4 regions of the Streptomyces sp. NPDC049837 genome follow, and region 2 is predicted to be linked to each of the others. Evidence: riboswitches for the same ligand, from Rfam matches in the RefSeq annotation. Region 2 holds a riboswitch; each other region holds the start of a gene.
The links. Region 2 has a riboswitch for cobalamin ahead of AB0J57_RS06365 (ABC transporter substrate-binding protein). Riboswitches for the same ligand answer to the same signal wherever they lie in the genome.

Region 1 (4,635 bases), 200 kb from region 2:
CGCGCCCGTCACGCAGAAGCCGAGCGGGATGCGCCACGCCCGCCACAACTGCCGGGGCGCGACCCCGGCCGGGCCGAGCAGCACCGCCAGGGTGGCGGCCGCCACCAGGACGGCACCCGGCCACGGCGGCAGACAGATCGCCAGCACCGTCAGGCCGAAGCCGAGCACGGCCTTCTCGCACGGGTGACGGCGGCGCCAGCGACTGCTGTGCGCCGCCGCGTCGATCGGCAGCACCGGCGGCTACGCGGAGGGCTGCCGGTCGCCGGCGCCCGGGGCGTCGGCGCCGCCCGCGTCAGCGAGCGAGGCGCCCTCGGTTGCCACCGCCACGTCCGCGGCCTTGGCGTCCGAGGCACCGGCATCGGCCGTGCCGGCGCCCGCGCGCGCCTGCGCCTCGCCCTGCCGGCGACCGCGCCGCAGACCGAAGTAGTACGCCAGCACGCCCGCCCCGATGGCGGCCTGGAGCGCGAACAGCGCGGACTCCACCTCACCCGACGGCGGTTCGTACAGCGGGCTGAACCACGGCTCGTAATCCGGCTTCAGCTCGGTGATGGCCGTCTCGGCCTGGGCGTCGGCGCCCGTGAACGGCTCCTCCTTGTGGTCGCCCATGCCCAGCGCGAGCGGGAGGACGGCGAGCGCCACCACGACGAGCAGCAGCAGTGTGTTGATCCTGGCGTTACGGCTCATCGGACCACGGCCTCCTTCTTCACCGGCAGGACACCGAGGCGGGCCAGATCGCCCTTGCTGGACTGCATCAGCAGCCGCATCACCAGCACGGTGAGCAGGCCCTCGCTGACGGCCAGCGGAATCTGCGTGACGGCGAAGATCCCGCCGAACTTCGCCAGCGCACCGGCGACACCGCTGCCCGGGTCCGGGAACGCCAGCGCGAGCTGCACGCTGGTGACGCAGTACGTGGACAGGTCGGCGACGAACGCGCCGAAGAAGACGCTCACCATCAGCGGCACGTCGAAGCGGCGCAGCAGCCAGTAGGTGCCGAAGCCCGCCCACGGCCCGACGATCGCCATCGAGAAGGCGTTGGCGCCCAGGGTCGTCAGGCCGCCGTGCGCCAGCAGCAGCGCCTGGAAGAGCAGCGTGATGGTGCCCAGCACCGCCATGATCGGCGGCCGGAACAGGATCGCGCCCAGTCCCGTACCGGTCGGGTGCGAGCAACTGCCCGTCACCGAAGGGATCTTCAGGGCGGACAGGACAAAGGTGAAGGCACCGGACGCGCCGAGCAGGAGAGTCGATTCGGGATTGGCCTTGACCTCCCGGGTCAGGGCCCGGACGCCATGGGCGACGAAGGGAGCGGCGGCGACGGTCCAGGCGACCGCGTGCGCAGGGGGCAGATACCCCTCGGCGATATGCATGATGTGGGAGACCCTCTCCAGCACCTCGTGGATGGACAACGCGCCCTGGCCGGTCTCCTGGCTGACGGGATGGCATGGGGGCATGCCGCCGCGACTCCGCCTTCCCGGACCCCGCGGTCTCCCGCGGTGTTCCAGTGGCTTCCCGGGGTGGATTCCCAGGGAGTGGAGCCGGACTTCCCGATCACAGTGGCGAGGGCCGCACCGGTACCGCACCGGTTTCCCGTACACCAAGGCCCTGCGACAGTAGTGCTTTGACCAGGTACATCACAACCCGCACACCGGTGCGGGCACCGGCTGCACCCACCGGACGCCGTCACTCCTTGCGGTAGCCGTACGCCTCCGACGCGGCCGTCACCACCGCGTCCAGGTCACCGCCCGCCGACGCGGTGACCACCGCCGCCACCGCGCCCTCCACGAAAGGAGCGTCCACCAGCCGCGTACCGTCGGGCAGCTCGTCGCCCTCCGCGAGCAGGGCCTTCACCGTCAGGACCGCGCTGCCCAGGTCCACCAGGACGGCCACGCCCGCCCCGCCGTCGACCTCCGTCGCCGCCTGGGTGATCAGCTCCGCGCTGGTGCCGAGCCCCCCGTCCGGAGTGCCGCCCGCCGCCGCCACCGGCACCGTCCCGCCGCCGCCCGCGAGGCCACGGGCCAGCTCGGCGACGGACGACGCGACCGCCGCGCTGTGCGAGACGAGCACGATGCCCACCCGCGCGCTCACCGCGTGCCCTCCGCCTCGGCGAGGGCGGCGATCAGCAGGGCCGAGGACGTGGCGCCCGGGTCCTGGTGACCTACGCTGCGCTCACCGAGATAGCTGGCCCTGCCCTTGCGGGCGAGCATCGGTACGGTCGCGAGGGCGCCCTGGTTCGCGGCCTCGGCCGCCGCCGCGAACGACTCGCCGAGCGACTCGGCCAGCGACTCGACGGCCGGCTCCAGCGCGTCCAGCATCGTCTTGTCCCCGGCCGCCGCCCCGCCGAGCTGCGCCACCGCCGCCACACCCGCGCGCAGCGCCTCGGCGAGCTGCACCGGCGCCACCTCGGCGGCGTCGCCCAGCGCCTTGCCGGTGCGCCGCAGCAGCGTCCCGTACAAGGGACCCGACGCGCCGCCGACCGTCGAGATGAGCTGCCGCCCCGCGAGCGTGAGCACGGCCCCCGGCGTGCCGGGCGGCTCGTCCTCCAGGGCCTTGACCACCGCGGCGAAACCGCGTTGCAGATTGGCCCCGTGGTCGGCGTCACCGATCGCCGAGTCCAGCTCGGTGAGCCGGCCGGCCTCCCGGTCCACGGCGGCGGCCGCGGTCGTCATCCAGCGCCGGAAGAACTCCGCGTCGAGCATCACGGGCCTCACATTCCCCACCGCAGTGCGGCCGTCCGCACCGGCGCGTCCCACAGCCGCAGCATTTCCTCGTCCGCCTGGCACAGGGTCACCGAGCAGCCGGCCATGTCGAGCGAGGTCACGTAGTTGCCGACCAGCGTACGGGCCACGGCCACGCCCCGCTCGCCCAGCACCCGCTGGACCTCGGCGTTGAACCCGTACAGCTCCAGCAACGGCGTCGCCCCCATGCCGTTGACGAGCACCATCACCGGGCCGCTCGGCCTCAGGTCCTCCAGCACGGCGTCCACCGCGAAGTCGGCGATCTCCCGCGCGGTCATCATGGGCCGCCGCTCCCGGCCCGGCTCGCCGTGGATCCCGATGCCCAACTCCAGCTCACCGGGTGGCAGGTCGAACGTCGGGCTGCCCTTCGCGGGCGTGGAGCAGGCGCTCAGCGCCACGCCGAAACTGCGCGAACTCGCGTTCACCCGGCGGGCGATCGCCTCCACCCGCTCCAGCGGGGCACCCTCCTCGGCGGCCGCGCCCGCGATCTTCTCCACGAACAGCGTCGCTCCGGTCCCGCGCCGCCCCGCCGTGTACGTACTGTCCGACACGGCCACGTCGTCGTCCACCAGGACCTTGGCGACCTGCACGCCCTCGTCCTCGGCGAGCTCGGCCGCCATCTCGAAGTTCAGGACGTCGCCGGTGTAGTTCTTGACGACGAACAGCACGCCCTGCCCGCTGTCCACGGCCGCCGCCGCCCGCACCATCTGGTCCGGCACGGGGGAGGTGAACACCTCGCCGGGACAGGCGGCCGCCAGCATCCCCGGCCCGACGAACCCGGCGTGCAGCGGCTCGTGCCCGGACCCGCCCCCCGACACCAGGGCCACCTTCCCGGCGACCGGCGCGTCGCGCCGTACGACGACCCGGTTCTCCACGTCCACGGTGAGTTCGGGATGCGCGGCCGCGATCCCGCGCAGCGCGTCGGCGACGACGGTCTCGGGTACGTTGATGAGCATTCTCAACGGTGCCTCCCGGCAGGAGTGTCGGACACGCCCGAGGCTACCCGCGCGCCGGCCGGGGCGCAGTCGGTGTGCTCCGGCGGCCGGGCGGCCGGGAGCACACCGTGCCGCACCGCGGTCGGCTCACTGGAACCGGGTGGTGTAGATCCGCGCCTTGTAGATCTGGGCGCCCTGCCGGGTGCGGTTGCCCCCGGCGGAGAAGTGGACGGTCGAACCGCCCCAGACCGAGTCCTCGATGTCGGGGTCGGCCGTCCACATCGCCTGGCCGCCGGCGTGCCGGACGTAGGACTTCACATACGGCATCCTGGCGATGACGGTGGCGGCCCGGGTCGCTTTGTCGACCGAGTACACACGGTGGCTGTCGGTGACCAGCAGGGTGCCCGGCCGGGCGTAGTCGGGCTGGATGTCGTGGCCGTTCCCGGCGATGGTGATGTCGGGGCCGTGCTTCTCCAGCCGCGCGGCGCGCAGCGTGCCCTTGACGCGGTACGTGCGGATCAGCGTGCCGCCGGTGACCCACAGCAGCTCGTTCTGCTCGTCCCACAGCACCCCGTGGGCCTTGGTGAATGTGAGCGTCTGCACCTCCTTGAGCGTGGCCGGGTCGCTGCTGGAGGGGCCGAAGACGTGCAGCCGGTCCCGTGAGCCGGCCACGACGACCGTGCCGGCGTGGGGCACGCGCTCGATGCTGTGCGGGTAGCTGGTGATGCGGGCCGACCACATCAGGTCGGCGCGGGTCAGGTGGGTCTTGCCCGTCATGTTGACGATGCCGGCCCGGCCCTCGCCCGGTTTGCCGAACGTCATCAGGGCGATGGCCCCGTACCGCTGGGTCAGCCTGAAGCGGACCTCGAACGGGTGGTCCCAGCCGGGCGCGTTGCCCGTGCTGAAGCTCCACCGCACATTGGCGTCGGTGAACTGGGCCGTCCGGTCGAAGACGAGGACCTGGCCCT
Region 2 (4,635 bases):
ACACCGCCCCGGCCAGCGCGGCCGTCGGCAGCACCCGGCGGTGGTCCCCGCCGACGAAGAGCCGCACGATGTGCGGCAGCATCAGGCCGACGAAGCCGATCGGCCCGGCCGCCGCCACCAGCACGCCGGTGACCAGCGACAGCAGGACGAACATCCGGGCCCGGAACCGCGCCACGTCCAGCCCCATCGTCGTGGCCGCCTCCTCGCCCGCCAGCAGCAGGTTCAGCGAGCGCGCCTGCACCAGCAGGACACCGATGCCGGCCAGCAGGGCGGCGGCCGGCAGCCACAGCGTGCCCCACTGGACGCCGCCCAGGCCGCCGAGCGTCCAGGCGAGCACGGCACGCGCCTCGTTGCCCCGGTCGGAGGTGAGCAGCAGCAGGTCCATCACGGCCGTGAGCACCGCCGCGACGGCCACGCCCGACAGCACGAGCCGCACCGAGGTGATACGGCCGCCTGCGCGCGCCGTGCTGTACACGAGCAGCAGCGTGAGCAGCGCCCCGGCGAACGCGGCCACCGACAGCGACACCGGCCCGAACAGGCTCACCCCGAAGACGATCACCACGACGGCACCCAGCGACGCGCCCGACGACACACCCAGCAGGTACGGCTCCGCGAGCGGGTTGCGCACCAGCGCCTGCATGGCGGTGCCCACCACCGCGAGCCCGGCGCCCGTCACCGCCCCGAGGAGCACACGCGGCGCCCTCACGTCCAGGACGATCGTCTCGCGCGCCCGGGACCACACCGGCTCCGACCAGTCGGCGCCCAGCGCGTGCGTCACGATGCCCCACACCTCGCCGGGCGGTACGTGGACCGAACCGATGGCCATGCCCGCCGTGACCGACGCCAGGAGCAGGACGCCGAGGACGGCAAGGGTCACGGCGAAGGCGGGTTCGCTCCGCCGCTGCGGGCGGCCGGTGGGCGCGGGACCGGTCGTGGCCTTCGCCGGGCCCGTCACCGGAACCTCTCCGGGTGCAGTGCGCGCGCCAGGTCCTCGACCGCGTACGGCGGCCGTACGCCGACCAGGGTCGCGGTCAGCGGCAGCACCACGAACCGCTTGTTCTTCACGGCCGGGACGTCCGCGAGGGCCGGCTGCGAGAGCAGGAACTTCTTCTTCCGCTCCACGTTGTCGGCGCCCGCGTAGTCGTAGATGGCGATCACCTCGGGCTTGCGGGCCACGACCTGCTCCCAGGAGGCGTCCCCGAAGACCTCGTCGAGGTCGTCGAAGACGTTCCGGCCGCCGGCCAGCCGGATGATCTCGGTGCCCAGGCTCTTGCCGCCCGCCGTGAACGCCGACTTGTCGCCGCTGTCGTACACGAACACGGGCACGGCGGGCGCGCCCTTCACCGCCTCGGTGGTCCTGGCGATACGTCCCTGGAGGTCGGCGACGAGCCGGTCGGCGCGGTCCCGCACGCCGAAGACCGAGCCGATGGTGCGGATCTCGTCGTAGGTGTCCTGCATGGACACCCGCTTCTTCCCGCAGTACTCGCGGTTGAGGTAGGTGTCGATGCCCGCGTCGGCGAACGCCTTGCGGGAGCGGCCCTCGTTCTCGGCGAACGCGCTGCCGTAGCCGCCGTAGACGAAGTCCGGCCCGGCCTCCAGGACCTTCTCGAAGGACGGTTCCTTCTCCGCCAGCTCCGGGATGGCCTCGAAGTCCTTCCGGAACTGGGGCAGGACGGCAGAGTCGGGGAAGGCGGTGCCGACCATCCGGTCCTTCAGCCCCAGTGCCAGCATCAGTTCGGCCGGGTGCTGGTGGATGGTGACCACCCGGGAGGGCGGCTTGTCGTACGTCGTGCGGGTGCCGCAATTGTCGATGGTGACCGGGAAGCCCTGCCCGGACGGCGCGGTGGCCTTCCGGTCGTCGGCTGCCCGCTCGGGGCCGCCGCAGCCGGCCAGCAGGGTCGCCGACAGGGCGACGGCCAGCGCCACGGCGCGCCCGGCGCGGCGGCGCGGGCGGGCGGGGGAGAAAAGGGAACGGGGGAACAAATGGGGACGGGGCGTGCCGTCGTACACGTAAAGCCTCCTGGGGAGTCCGCGCTCCTCGGAACGGGCCCGCGACAGGCCAGTGTCCTGACTCCCGGATCGACGTTCCCCCGGCCTTCCCGCGCGTGGTGCGCAGTGGCCTTCTCGAAGGGTTCCACTCCCCGGTCACAGTGGCGGGACCGTGCCGGAATCGCACCGGCTTCCTGTCTCCCGTCGCGGTGATGACCAGGCGATACTACGTGGCCGGTGACACCGGGCGGACCTGGTGTGCGGCGCGGTGCTTCTGCCATCCTGCCTTCGACCCCACGACCGAGAGGACGGTGGCACCCGTGTGCCCGCGCGTGTGTGACGGATCGTCGCCGGACGGCGGTCCCAGCCCCGACGTCCTCGCACGGGTCCGAGCCGTCGGCCCCTACTTCGCCGTGGCGTGGGGGCCCCGCGCCGACGCCGCACGCTTCCGGCCGCTCACCGACCTGTACACGGACCGGGACGGGGCGCTGGACGCGTACGTGGCGGCGGTCGGCCGGCGGCTCGGCACCGGGCAGCGGCTCGGGGCCGGGCAGCGGCGGGTCGCCGCCTCGACCCTGCACATCGGGACGGCCGCCCGGCTGTGGTCGGTCGCCCTGGCCACCGCCGCGCTCACCGGGCGCGCGCCCGACCTCGCGCCCGACCGCCTGTGGTGGCGCCCGGCCGAGTCCGGCCCGATCGACCTGTGGCTGCCGGAGGTGTCCTGGGTGGCGGGTGACGACCTGCCCCTGGCCCTGCACGGGACCGTCGTCGTACGCAACCTGCTGCCGCTGGGCGACGCGCTGCGGGAGCACTCCGCGCTGTCCCCGCACGTGTTGCGGGGCAACGCCGCCTCCGCGCTCATCGGCGCCGTCCGGGTGCTCACCGCCCATGCCCCCGAGGCACCCTACCCCCCGCTGCCGCTGGTCACCGCCCTGCTGGCACGCGAACCGCTCGCCAGCGCCGGCGCCTTCACCGCCAGGCCGCTGACGTACCGGCGCCGTAGCTGCTGCCTCTACTACCGCGTGCCCGGAGCCGGTTACTGCGCCGAGTGCGTCCTCAACCCGGCCGGTACGCCCCGTTGAGGTAGTGCTCACCGATGTCGCGGAGCCGGTGAGCCGTGGAGCGGTCGGCCGTCAGGACGCGGGCGTTGCGCCAGAACCGGTCGAGGCCGGGGGCGTCGGCGAGTTCCGGCACCCGCGTGGTGATGTGCAGGGCGGCCTCGGCCGTGACCGTCTCGGCCGTGGCGACGAGGGCGGCGACGTCGGCGGGCTCGTCCGCGTCGATGTGCGGTCCCGCCTCCAGGGCGCCGGCCATCGCCGCCGTCGCCCGTTCGACGACGGCCGCGGCGGTCCGGGCCGCCGAGGCCAGTTCCCCGAACGCGAGGAGGACGTCCGGGCCGGTGGCGGGCAGCCGGCCACCGGGGCAGGCGTCACGCGCCTCGGAGAGGGCGCCTTCGGCGATGCCCAGGCCGACGTGGCACAGGGCGAGCCGCAGCGCGGGGGCGGCGAGCGCGGTGAAGGGCGCGGTCGACTCCTCGTCGTACGGCCGGGGGCCGAGGACCTGCGCGGGCGCGACGGCCACCCGGTCGAAGGCCACGCGGCCCGCGCCTGCGACCCGCTGGCCGAGCCGGTCCCGGGCGGGTTCGACGGACACTCCGGGACGGCCGGACGGCACCCGTACGACCAGGACGTCACCCGTCACGGCGCACAGGGCGTCCACGACGAACCGGTCGGCGACGGTCACGGCCGTGTCCACGGCCCGCCGGCCGTTGAGCAGGTACCCGGAGTGGAGCGGGGTCAGGGTGAGGTCCGGGACGCCGCCGTCCGGGGCGGCGGTGCGCACGCCGCCGGCCCACAGCAACTGGTCGCGCGCGGTGTCCCGTTCGAGAGCGGCGGCGCGGTGGGCCGTGGCGTAGAAGCGTCCGCTCCAGGCGTGCACGTAGTGGCGGGCGAGCAACTCGCCCACGGAGCTGTCCGCCGTGGCGATCTCGTGCACGACGGCGCAGCCGGTGCGCCAGTCGACGCCGTGCGTACGGCCCGGTGGCACGAGGGCCGCCAGGAGCCCGGCCTCGCGCAGCCGGGCCACCTCGTCGACGGGCGGCCTGCCGGCCCGGTCCCGGGCGATCGCGTCGGCGGCCAGGTCCTCCGCGACGTCCCGCGCGATGCGCAGGGGTGTGTCACGCCCCTGGGCCCGGGCGGTCGCCGTCCCGAGCGCGGCGGCCGTCACTTGACCTGGGCGGGGACGCCGGCCACGGTCGCCGAGGGCTGTGCCGACTGGCGGCGGTGTTCCTTGAAGGAGTACGCCAGAGCCGCCGCCCAGAGCAGGTAGATGAGGGCGTAGACCGCCCACTGGGCGGCGTCGCCGGCGCCGAGCCAGTCGCTGCGCAGCAGCGTCCGGACGTTGGTGAGGACGATCAGGCCGCCGACCGCCGACCCGAGGATGCGCGGCGGCACGTGGCGTACCAGCCATGCGGCGATGGGCGCGGCGATCAGGCCGCCGACCAGCAGGGCGACGGCCCACGAGTAGTCGATGCCCTGCGATCCGAGGCCCACGAGGAAACCGATGCTCGCGGCGACGGCGACCAGGAACTCGCTGGTGTCGATGGAGCCGATGACCTTACGCGGCTCCAGGCGTCCGCTGGCCAGG
Region 3 (4,635 bases), on a different contig from region 2:
GGCGGACCGGGGCCCGGACGCCGTCCTGGAGACCGTGCTCGCCCGCGCCGCCGAACTGGCCGAACGCTGCCCGGCGGCCGAGGCGGCCGGGGTCGTCGTTCCCGGCATCGTCGACGAGTACGACGGCGTCTCCGTCCTCGCCACCAACCTCGGCTGGCGCGACGTACCCGTCAAGGACTGGCTGGCCGAACACCTCGACCTGCCCGTCGCGTTCGGGCACGACGTCCGGGCCGGCGGCCTCGCGGAGGCCAGGGCCGGCGCCGGGCGGGGCTGCGGCGACTTCCTCTTCGTGCCGGTCGGCACCGGGATCGCCGCCGCCGTGTTCACCGGGGGCCGGGCCCGGGCCCTGACCGGTGGCCATGGCGGCGCCGGGGAGCTGGGGCACCTCGTGGTGCGGCCCGGGGGAGAACGCTGCCACTGCGGCGCGCGGGGCTGCCTGGAGACCGTGGCGTCCGCCTCCGCCATCGCCCGCCGCTACTCCCGTGCCACCGGCCGGTGCGGCATCACCGCCAGGGACGTCCAGGGCCGGGCCCAAGCGGGGGACGCCAAGGCCGCCGCCATCTGGTCCGAGGCGGTCGAGGCCCTCGCCGACGCGCTGACCACCGCGATCACCCTGTACGACCCGGAGCGCGTCGTCATCGGCGGCGGCCTGTCCGGGGCCGGCGAGTCCTGTCTCGCCCCCTTGCGCGCCGCGCTCGCCGAACGCCTCACGTTCCAGGCCCGCTTCCGGGCCGTGCCCCAGGTCGTCGCGGCCCGGCTCGGCGACCGGGCGGGCTGCATGGGCGCGGCGTACCTCGCCCAGGACCTCCTGGCCCGCCGTTCGGGAGCGGTGTCGCCGTCACCCTCAACGCCCCTGCCCCGTACACCAGGAGAAGCACCATGCCCCTCGTAGGGACGGCCGACATCGTCACCCCCGCCGCACGCGCCGGAAGGGGCGTCGGGGCCTTCAACGTCATCCAGCTCGAACACGCCGAGGCCATCGTGGCGGGCGCCGAAGCGGCGGGCGCCCCCGTGGTCCTCCAGATCAGCGAGAACGCCGCCCGCTACCACGGCGCGCTCACCCCGATCGGCACGGCGACGCTGGCCGTCGCCCGCGCCGCGACGGTTCCGGTGGCCGTCCACCTGGACCACGCGACCTCGCCGGAGCTCGTCGCCGAAGCGGTGTCGCTGGGCTTCACGTCGGTGATGTACGACGCATCGACCCTGCCGTACGAGGAGAACGTCCGCGCCATGGCCGGCATACGGGCCCGCTGCCACGCGTCCGGTGTCTGGGTGGAGGCCGAACTGGGCGAGGTCGGCGGCAAGGACGGCGTGCACGCCCCGGGCGCCCGCACCGACCCGGACGAGGCGGCGGCCTTCGTCGCGGCCACGGGCGTGGACGCCCTGGCGGTGGCCGTGGGCACCTCGCACGCCATGCTCACCCGCGACGCCGCACCGGACTTCGCCCTGATCGCCGCGCTGCGTACCGCCGTCCCCGTACCCCTGGTGCTGCACGGCTCGTCGGGGGTCGCGGACCACGGCCTCGCCACGGCCGTGGGCCACGGCATGACCAAGGTCAACATCGCCACCCACCTGAACCGGGTCTTCACCGGCGCCGCCCGCCGGGCTCTCGACGCGGACCCCATGGTGGCCGACACACGCCACTACCTCGGTGCCGGGCGTACGGCCATGGCCCATGAGGTCACCCGCCTGCTCGGAGTCCTCGGCGCGTGAGCGCGAGTGGGCACCCGTGGTAGCTTGCGCAGGCCAGTCGTACTCCGTACGCGTGTACGTGAGTCAGGGAATCCGGTGCGAATCCGGAACTGACGCGCAGCGGTGAGGGTGACGGGCGTGGCAACCACAGCCACTGGGCCGGAGACCGGCCCGGGAAGGCGCCGCGCCCGGATGATCCCGAGTCCGAAGACCTGCTGGCGAACACGTACGGACGGGCCCCGCGCATGGGCCCTCGACGCTGAGGACTTCGCTGTGCCCATCACACGCCCGACCGCCTCGTTCGCCGCGCTCCTGTGCGGAGCCCTCCTCCTGACCGGCTGCGGGGGTGCCTCCGGCACGTCCCCCTCACCGGCGCAGGCCGGCATCCGCGTACTGGACAACTGCGGACAGAAGGTGGAGATCAAGGGGGACGGGCCGCGCCGGGCCGTCTCGCTCAACCAGGGCACCACCGAGATCATGCTGTCCCTCGGTCTCGCCGACCGGATGGCCGGAACCGCCACCTGGACCGACCCCGTCATGAAGGGCCTGGAGAAGGCGAACGCGGGCGTGACCCGGCTCGCCGAGAACAACCCCTCCTTCGAGAAGGTCCTCGACACCGAACCCGACTTCGTCGCCGCCTCGTTCGCCTCCACCCTCGGCAAGGGCGGCGTGGCCACGCGCGAGCAGTTCGCGAAGCTCGGCGTGCCCACCTACCTTTCCCCGTCCGACTGCGTGGGCAAGGACAACAGCGGCGACGGTGACGGCGTCCGCACCAAGCCGCTGACCATGGACACCGTGTACGGGGAGGTACGCGACCTCGCCCGCGTCTTCGGTGAGGAGAAGCGCGGCGAGGACCTGGTCGCGAGCCTCACGTCGCGTGTCGCCAAGGCGACCAAGGGACTCGATGCCTCGAAGGTCACTCTGCTGTACTGGTTCTCCGACGCGAACTCCCCCTACATGGCCGGGTGCTGCGGCGCCCCCGGCGTCATCACCCGCGAAGTCGGCGCCAAGAACGTCTTCGACGACACCACCGAGGAATGGCCGCAGATCAACTGGGAGACCGTGGCCGACCGCAACCCCGACGTCCTGGTGATCGGCGACCTCACCCGCAAGGCCCAGACCGGGGAGAGCGCCGCCAAGAAGATCGAGTTCCTGGAGTCCAACCCGGTCACGAGGAACATGGACGCCGTCAAGCACAAGCGGTACGTCCTCCTCAGCGGCCAGGCCATGAACCCCACCATCCGCACGGTGGAGGGCATCGAACAGGTCGCCGCCGCGCTCCGCGAGTTCGGCCTGTCTAAGTGACCGCCGCCCTGCTGCGAACGGCGGCGGGGCTCGCGGCACTCGCCGCGTCCGTCGCCCTCGCCATCACCATCGGCCCGGCCGACATCGTCGTCGCCGACGTCTGGTCCGTCGTGGCGTCCCACCTCGGCGGGGACGCCTCCGGCCTCACACCGATCCGCGACGGGATCGTGTGGAACCTGCGGCTGCCGCGCACCCTGCTGGCCGCCGTGTGCGGTGCCGGGCTGGCGCTGTGCGGGGCGGTGATGCAGTCGCTGCTGCGCAACCCGCTCGCCGACCCCTTCGTCCTGGGTGTCTCGTCCGGGGCCTCCACCGGAGCGGTCGTCGTGGTCGTCCTCGGTGCCGGCGGCGGAGCCCTGTCCGTCTCCGGGGGCGCCTTCGTGGGCGCGGTGTGCTCGTTCGCCGCGATGCTGCTGCTGAGCCATACCCTGGGCGGAACCACCGACCGGGTCGTGCTGTCCGGCGTCGCCGCGATGCAGTTGTTCTCCGCGCTCACCTCCTTCGTCGTGGTCACGTCCGCCGACGCCGAAACGACGCGCGGCGTGCTGTTCTGGCTGCTCGGCTCGCTCAGCGGCGCCGGCTGGACCGACGTGTGGCTGTGCCTGGCCGCCCTCGCCCTCACGCTGGCCGTCTGCCTGGCCCACGGCAGGACGCTGGACGCCTTCGCCTTCGGCCAGGACGCGGCAGCCACCCTGGGCGTGAACGTCGGCCGGGCGCGGCTGGTGCTGCTCTGCGTCACCGCACTGCTCACGGCGGCCCTCGTCAGCTCGGCCGGCGCCATCGGCTTCGTCGGCCTGGTGCTGCCGCACGCCGCCCGCGCCCTCGTCGGCCCCGGACACGCCCGGCTGCTGCCCGCCGCCGCGCTGGGCGGAGCCGTCTTCCTGGTGTGGATCGACACCCTCGCCCGGACCGTCATCGAACCGCAGGAGGTGCCGGTCGGCGTCGTGACCTCACTGGTCGGCGTGCCCGCCTTCGTACTCGTCCTGTACCGCACCCGGAGAGCCCACCGATGACCCTCAGCGCCGATCACGTCTCACGCGCCGCCGCCGGCACACCGATCCTCGACGGCGTCAGCATCACGCCGCCCCCCGGAGTCATGACCGGCCTCCTCGGCCCCAACGGCTCGGGAAAGTCCACCCTGTTGCGCCTCCTCTGCGGCGTGCTGGCCCCCGCCTCCGGAGTGGTCACCCTCGACGGCAGGCCTCTGGGCAGCCTGCGCCGCAGGGACGTCGCCCGGCGGGTGGCCGTCGTCGAACAGCAGGCGGACACCCTCGTCGAGCTGACCGTCACCGACGTCGTACGGCTCGGGCGCATCCCGCACCGGCGCCCCTGGGCGCCCCCGGCGGAGGCGGACGAGCGGGCCGTCGGCGACGCCCTGGAACGCACCGGCCTCGCCGACCGGGCCGACCAGCCCTGGCACACCCTCTCCGGAGGCGAGCGCCAGCGCGTCCAGATCGCCCGCGCCCTGGCACAGGAGCCGCGCGAACTCCTCCTCGACGAGCCGACCAACCACCTCGACATCCAGCACCAGCACGAGCTGCTGCACCTCGTCCGCACACTCGCCATCACCAGCGTGGTCGCCCTGCACGACCTCAACCTCGCCGCGATGTACTGCGACCACGTCGTGGTCCTCCGGCGAGG
Region 4 (4,635 bases), on a different contig from region 2:
TGTCCAACTTCGGCTTCACCATCTCCCCCGACCAGCTCGCGAAGGCCGCGGCGGACGTCGAGGAGGCGTCACTGCTGTCCCGGACCGGAGGCGCGCCGACCTTCGCGCTCGGCATGTCGGAGATCTTCTCCGCGGTGTTCGGCGGCGCCACCATGAAGGCGTTCTGGTACCACTTCGCCATCATGTTCGAGGCGCTGTTCATCCTGACGACGCTGGACGCCGGCACCCGTGTGGGCCGCTTCATGCTCCAGGACACGCTCGGCAACCTCTACAAGCCCTTCAAGCAGGTGAGCTGGAAGCCGGGCGTCTGGTTCGCCAGCGCGGCCGTCGTCGGCGGCTGGGGCTACTTCCTCTGGGTGGGCGTGCACGACCCGCTGGGCGGCATCAACCAGCTCTTCCCGCTGTTCGGCATCGCCAACCAGCTCCTGGCCGCCGTGGCGCTGGCCGTCTGCACGACCCTGCTCGTCAAGTCGGGCCGCCTGAAGTGGGCCTGGGTCACCGCCGTGCCGCTCGCCTGGGACGTGGCGGTCACGCTCACCGCGAGCTGGCAGAAGATCTTCTCGGCGGACCCGCGGGTGGGCTTCTTCGCCCAGCGGGACAAGTACCAGGCGGGCATCGACTCCGGGCAGGTGCTGCCGCCCGCGAAGTCGATGGACGACATGCACACCGTCGTCACCAACTCCACGGTCGACGGCGTCCTCTCCGCCCTGTTCGCCCTCCTCATCGTCGTGGTGATCGCCGACGCCGGACGGGTCTGCTACAAGGCCATCACCAACCCGGCCGGTGTGAAGCTCTCCGAGGTCCCGTACACCCCGTCCAGGCTCGTCGCGCCCGCCGGGCTCTTCCCCACGGCGGAGGAGAAGGCCGAGCTGGTGGCCGCCGGGCTCGGCCCCGAGGGCGGCATCCGCAAGGACGGTGGCAGCGGTGACGAGGTGCCGGCCGGGACCGGCTCCCGGTGAGGACCGCGGTGAGGCCCCCCGTGACCGCACGGCCGGACGGCCGCCTGCGACGCGCCGTCAGGTGGGTGCGCTGGTACGTCCGCGAGGTGTCCGGCGAGGGCGCGTACGACGCGTACGTCGCCCACGCCCGGCGCTGCGACCCGGGCGCCGAGGTGATGACCCGGCGCGAGTTCGAGCGCAGGCGCACCGACGCGCGGGAGGCCGACCCGCGCGACGGGTTCCGCTGCTGCTGAGGTGCTGCTGACGTACTGCTGAGCGGGTGACCGCACGACGGGCCGCCGTGTTTCCGGGGACGGAAATGCGGCGGCCCGTCGCCGTACCCCTCCACACTCGGACCATGGACATCACCATCAGGGCGGTACGGCCCGAGGAACACGGGACGCTCGCCGACATCACGGCCCAGGCGTACCTCGGGGACGGGCTCCTGGCCTTCGGGGAGAGCGACGAGTACCTGATCGAGCTGCGGGACGTGGCCCGGCGGGCCGCCGGGGCGGAGGTGCTCGTGGCCGTGGAGCGGGACGAACGGGTGCTGGGCGGGGTGACGTTCGTCGCGCGGGGCGGCGATCCGTGGGCGGACCTGGCCCGCGACGGGGAGGCCGAGCTGCGGATGCTCGCGGTGGCCCGGGAGGCACGGCGGCGGGGCGCGGGCGAGGCGCTCGTACGGGCGTGCGTGGAGCGGGCGCGGGCGGTGGAGGGGTGCGCGCGGCTGGTGCTGTCCACGCAGGCGTCCATGCGGGCGGCGCACCGGATCTACGAGCGGCTGGGGTTCGTCCGCACCCCGGAGAGGGACGTGCGGCCCGTCCCGGGCGTGACCCTCCCCACGTACGCGCTGGCCCTCTGAGGCTGCGACCGACACAACATGTGGGGGGTGCCTCAACTCGCGCCCCCCACATGTATGCTCGTCCTCGCTGTCGCCGCAGGGGAATCCGGTGGAAATCCGGAACTGTCCCGCAACGGTGTGTTGGTGTGCCTTTGTGTACGTACGAGTCCGAAGACCTGCCGACAGCGCGCCCGGACCGTCCGGCCCGGGTGCCCAGACGTCCGGGCCTCGCGGAATGGGCCGGTGGACGCGGTGCCCCGCACCCTGTGCCCGGGTGCGCCCGCTCCCCTGCCCGCGTCCGCGGTGGCCCCGAGCCGAGCGAGGGAGAGCCCCCACGTGACCATCGCGCCAGCCGATCCGGTTTCAGCAGTCGCAGTCACGGACACGACGGAGACGGACGGACCCGGGACCGTACTGCTGCGGACCCTGACCGACCTCACCGCCGACCTGCCCGACACCGACCCGGGCCGGGTCGCCGCCGCCGCGCTGCGGGGCCGCCACGCCGGTTCGGACGAGGCGGAGCTGCGCGAGCTCGCCACCGAGGCGGCCGCCGGGCTGATCTCCGAGGACCCCGCGTACTCCCGGCTCGCGGCGCGGCTGCTGACCCGGACGATCACGGAGGAGGCGGCCGGGCAGGGCGCGGTGTCGTTCTCGGCGTCGGTGGCTGTGGGGCACCGGGAGGGTCTGATCGCGGACCGTACGGCCGCGTTCGTGACGGCCCACGCCGACCGGATGGACGCGCTGATCGACTCGGCCGCCGACGACCGGTTCGGATACTTCGGGCTGCGGACGCTGTACTCGCGCTACCTGCTCCGGCACCCGATCACGCGCAAGGTGATCGAGACGCCGCAGCACTTCATGCTGCGGGTGGCGGCCGGGCTGGCCGAGGACGACTCGGTGCGCGCCCTGGACGAGGTGGCGTCCCTGTACGGGCTGATGAGCCGGCTCGACTACCTGCCCTCCTCCCCCACGCTGTTCAACTCCGGTACGCGCCACCCGCAGATGTCCTCGTGCTACCTGCTGGACTCGCCGCTGGACGAGCTGGACTCCATCTACGACCGCTACCACCAGGTGGCGCGGCTGTCGAAGCACGCGGGCGGCATCGGCCTGTCGTACTCCCGCATCCGGGCGCGCGGTTCGCTGATCCGCGGCACCAACGGGCACTCCAACGGCATCGTGCCGTTCCTGAAGACGCTGGACGCCTCCGTCGCGGCCGTGAACCAGGGCGGGCGGCGCAAGGGCGCGGCGGCCGTGTACCTGGAGACGTGGCACGCGGACATCGAGGAGTTCCTGGAGCTGCGCGACAACACCGGTGAGGACGCCCGGCGTACGCACAACCTGAACCTGGCGCACTGGATTCCGGACGAGTTCATGCGCCGGGTCAACGCCGACGCCGAGTGGTCGCTGTTCTCGCCCGTCGACGTGCCGGAGCTGGTCGACCTGTGGGGCGACGAGTTCGACGCCGCCTACCGCGCCGCCGAGGCCAGGGGGCTGGCCCGGAAGACCATGCCGGCCCGTGACCTGTACGGCCGGATGATGCGCACCCTGGCGCAGACCGGCAACGGCTGGATGACGTTCAAGGACGCCTCGAACCGTACGGCCAACCAGACCGCCGAGCCGGGCCACACGGTCCACTCCTCCAACCTGTGCACCGAGATCCTCGAGGTCACGGACGACGGCGAGACGGCCGTGTGCAACCTGGGCTCGGTCAACCTGGGCGCGTTCGTCAGCGGCGGGGACATCGACTGGGAGCGGCTTGACGAGACCGTCCGTACGGCCGTCACGTTCCTGGACCGGGTCGTCGACATCAACTTCTACCCGACCGAGCAGGCCGGGCGGTCCAACGCCAAGTGGCGGCCGGTGGGCCTCGGCGCCATGGGCCTCCAGGACGTCTTCTTCAAGCTGCAACTGCCGTTCGACTCCCCCGAGGCGCGTGCCCTGTCGACGCGCATCGCCGAGCGGATCATGCTCGCCGCGTACGAGGCGTCGGCCGACCTCGCCGAGCGCAACGGCCCGCTGCCCGCCTGGGAGAAGACCCGGACGGCGCGCGGGGTGCTGCACCCCGACCACTACGACGTGGAGCTGACCTGGCCGGAGCGCTGGGCGGCCCTGCGCGAGCGGATCGCCGCCGTCGGCATGCGCAACTCGCTGCTCCTCGCCATCGCTCCGACCGCCACGATCGCCTCGATCGCGGGCGTGTACGAGTGCGTCGAGCCGCAGGTCTCCAACCTCTTCAAGCGCGAGACGCTGTCGGGCGAGTTCCTCCAGGTCAACTCCTACCTGGTGGAGGAGCTGAAGCGGCTCGGCGTGTGGGACGCCCAGACCCGTGAGGCGCTGCGCGAGTCGAGCGGCTCGGTGCAGGGCTTCACCTGGATCCCGGCCGAGGTGCGCGAGCTGTACCGGACGGCCTGGGAGATCCCGCAGCGCGGTCTGATCGACATGGCGGCGGCCCGTACGCCGTTCCTGGACCAGTCGCAGTCGCTGAACCTGTTCATGGAGACGCCGACGATCGGCAAGCTGTCGTCGATGTACGCGTACGCCTGGAAGCAGGGCCTGAAGACGACGTACTACCTGCGCTCGCGCCCGGCGACCCGGATCGCGCGTGCCGCCCAGGCGTCCATCCCCGTTCAGCAGGCCGCCGACCCCGAGGCCGTCGCCTGCTCCCTGGAAAACCCCGAGTCCTGCGAGGCCTGCCAGTAATGAGCTCCGCCCACCCGTCTCCCGACCACCGCCCCTCAACGACGGCACTGCGTGCCGACACCCCTGTTTTCAAGAACCTTCTCGACCCGGGCTTCGAGCTGACCCTGCGCCCGATGCGCTACCCGGACTTCTACGAGCGCTACCGGGACGCCATCA

Region 1: linked by a shared signal. The riboswitch ahead of AB0J57_RS07200 (energy-coupling factor ABC transporter permease) and the one ahead of AB0J57_RS06365 (ABC transporter substrate-binding protein) in region 2 are both predicted to bind cobalamin.
Region 3: linked by a shared signal. The riboswitch ahead of AB0J57_RS02545 (ABC transporter substrate-binding protein) and the one ahead of AB0J57_RS06365 (ABC transporter substrate-binding protein) in region 2 are both predicted to bind cobalamin.
Region 4: linked by a shared signal. The riboswitch ahead of AB0J57_RS09905 (ribonucleoside-diphosphate reductase subunit alpha) and the one ahead of AB0J57_RS06365 (ABC transporter substrate-binding protein) in region 2 are both predicted to bind cobalamin.

Annotation. Positions count from the first base shown of each region.
Region 1 covers NZ_JBFAMP010000002.1:594,648-599,282, forward strand. The annotation lists gene cbiQ (cobalt ECF transporter T component CbiQ) at 1-234, opposite strand, end outside; gene AB0J57_RS07195 (energy-coupling factor ABC transporter substrate-binding protein) at 241-684, opposite strand; gene AB0J57_RS07200 (energy-coupling factor ABC transporter permease) at 681-1,364, opposite strand; cobalamin riboswitch at 1,394-1,639, opposite strand; gene dhaM (dihydroxyacetone kinase phosphoryl donor subunit DhaM) at 1,678-2,082, opposite strand; gene dhaL (dihydroxyacetone kinase subunit DhaL) at 2,079-2,693, opposite strand; gene dhaK (dihydroxyacetone kinase subunit DhaK) at 2,702-3,694, opposite strand; gene AB0J57_RS07220 (DUF6528 family protein) at 3,815-4,635, opposite strand, start outside.
Region 2 covers NZ_JBFAMP010000002.1:398,917-403,551, forward strand. The annotation lists gene AB0J57_RS06360 (iron ABC transporter permease) at 1-955, opposite strand, end outside; gene AB0J57_RS06365 (ABC transporter substrate-binding protein) at 952-2,010, opposite strand; cobalamin riboswitch at 2,040-2,225, opposite strand; gene AB0J57_RS06370 ((2Fe-2S)-binding protein) at 2,202-3,071, shown strand; gene AB0J57_RS06375 (acyl-CoA dehydrogenase) at 3,046-4,215, opposite strand; gene AB0J57_RS06380 (sulfite exporter TauE/SafE family protein) at 4,212-4,635, opposite strand, start outside.
Region 3 covers NZ_JBFAMP010000001.1:550,789-555,423, reverse strand. The annotation lists gene AB0J57_RS02555 (ROK family protein) at 1-892, shown strand, start outside; gene AB0J57_RS02550 (class II fructose-bisphosphate aldolase) at 880-1,713, shown strand; cobalamin riboswitch at 1,731-1,927, shown strand; gene AB0J57_RS02545 (ABC transporter substrate-binding protein) at 1,966-2,997, shown strand; gene AB0J57_RS02540 (iron chelate uptake ABC transporter family permease subunit) at 2,994-4,007, shown strand; gene AB0J57_RS02535 (ABC transporter ATP-binding protein) at 4,004-4,635, shown strand, end outside.
Region 4 covers NZ_JBFAMP010000003.1:434,990-439,624, forward strand. The annotation lists gene AB0J57_RS09890 (carbon starvation CstA family protein) at 1-959, shown strand, start outside; gene AB0J57_RS09895 (YbdD/YjiX family protein) at 980-1,192, shown strand; gene AB0J57_RS09900 (GNAT family N-acetyltransferase) at 1,297-1,800, shown strand; cobalamin riboswitch at 1,838-1,978, shown strand; gene AB0J57_RS09905 (ribonucleoside-diphosphate reductase subunit alpha) at 2,116-4,479, shown strand; gene AB0J57_RS09910 (ribonucleotide-diphosphate reductase subunit beta) at 4,479-4,635, shown strand, end outside.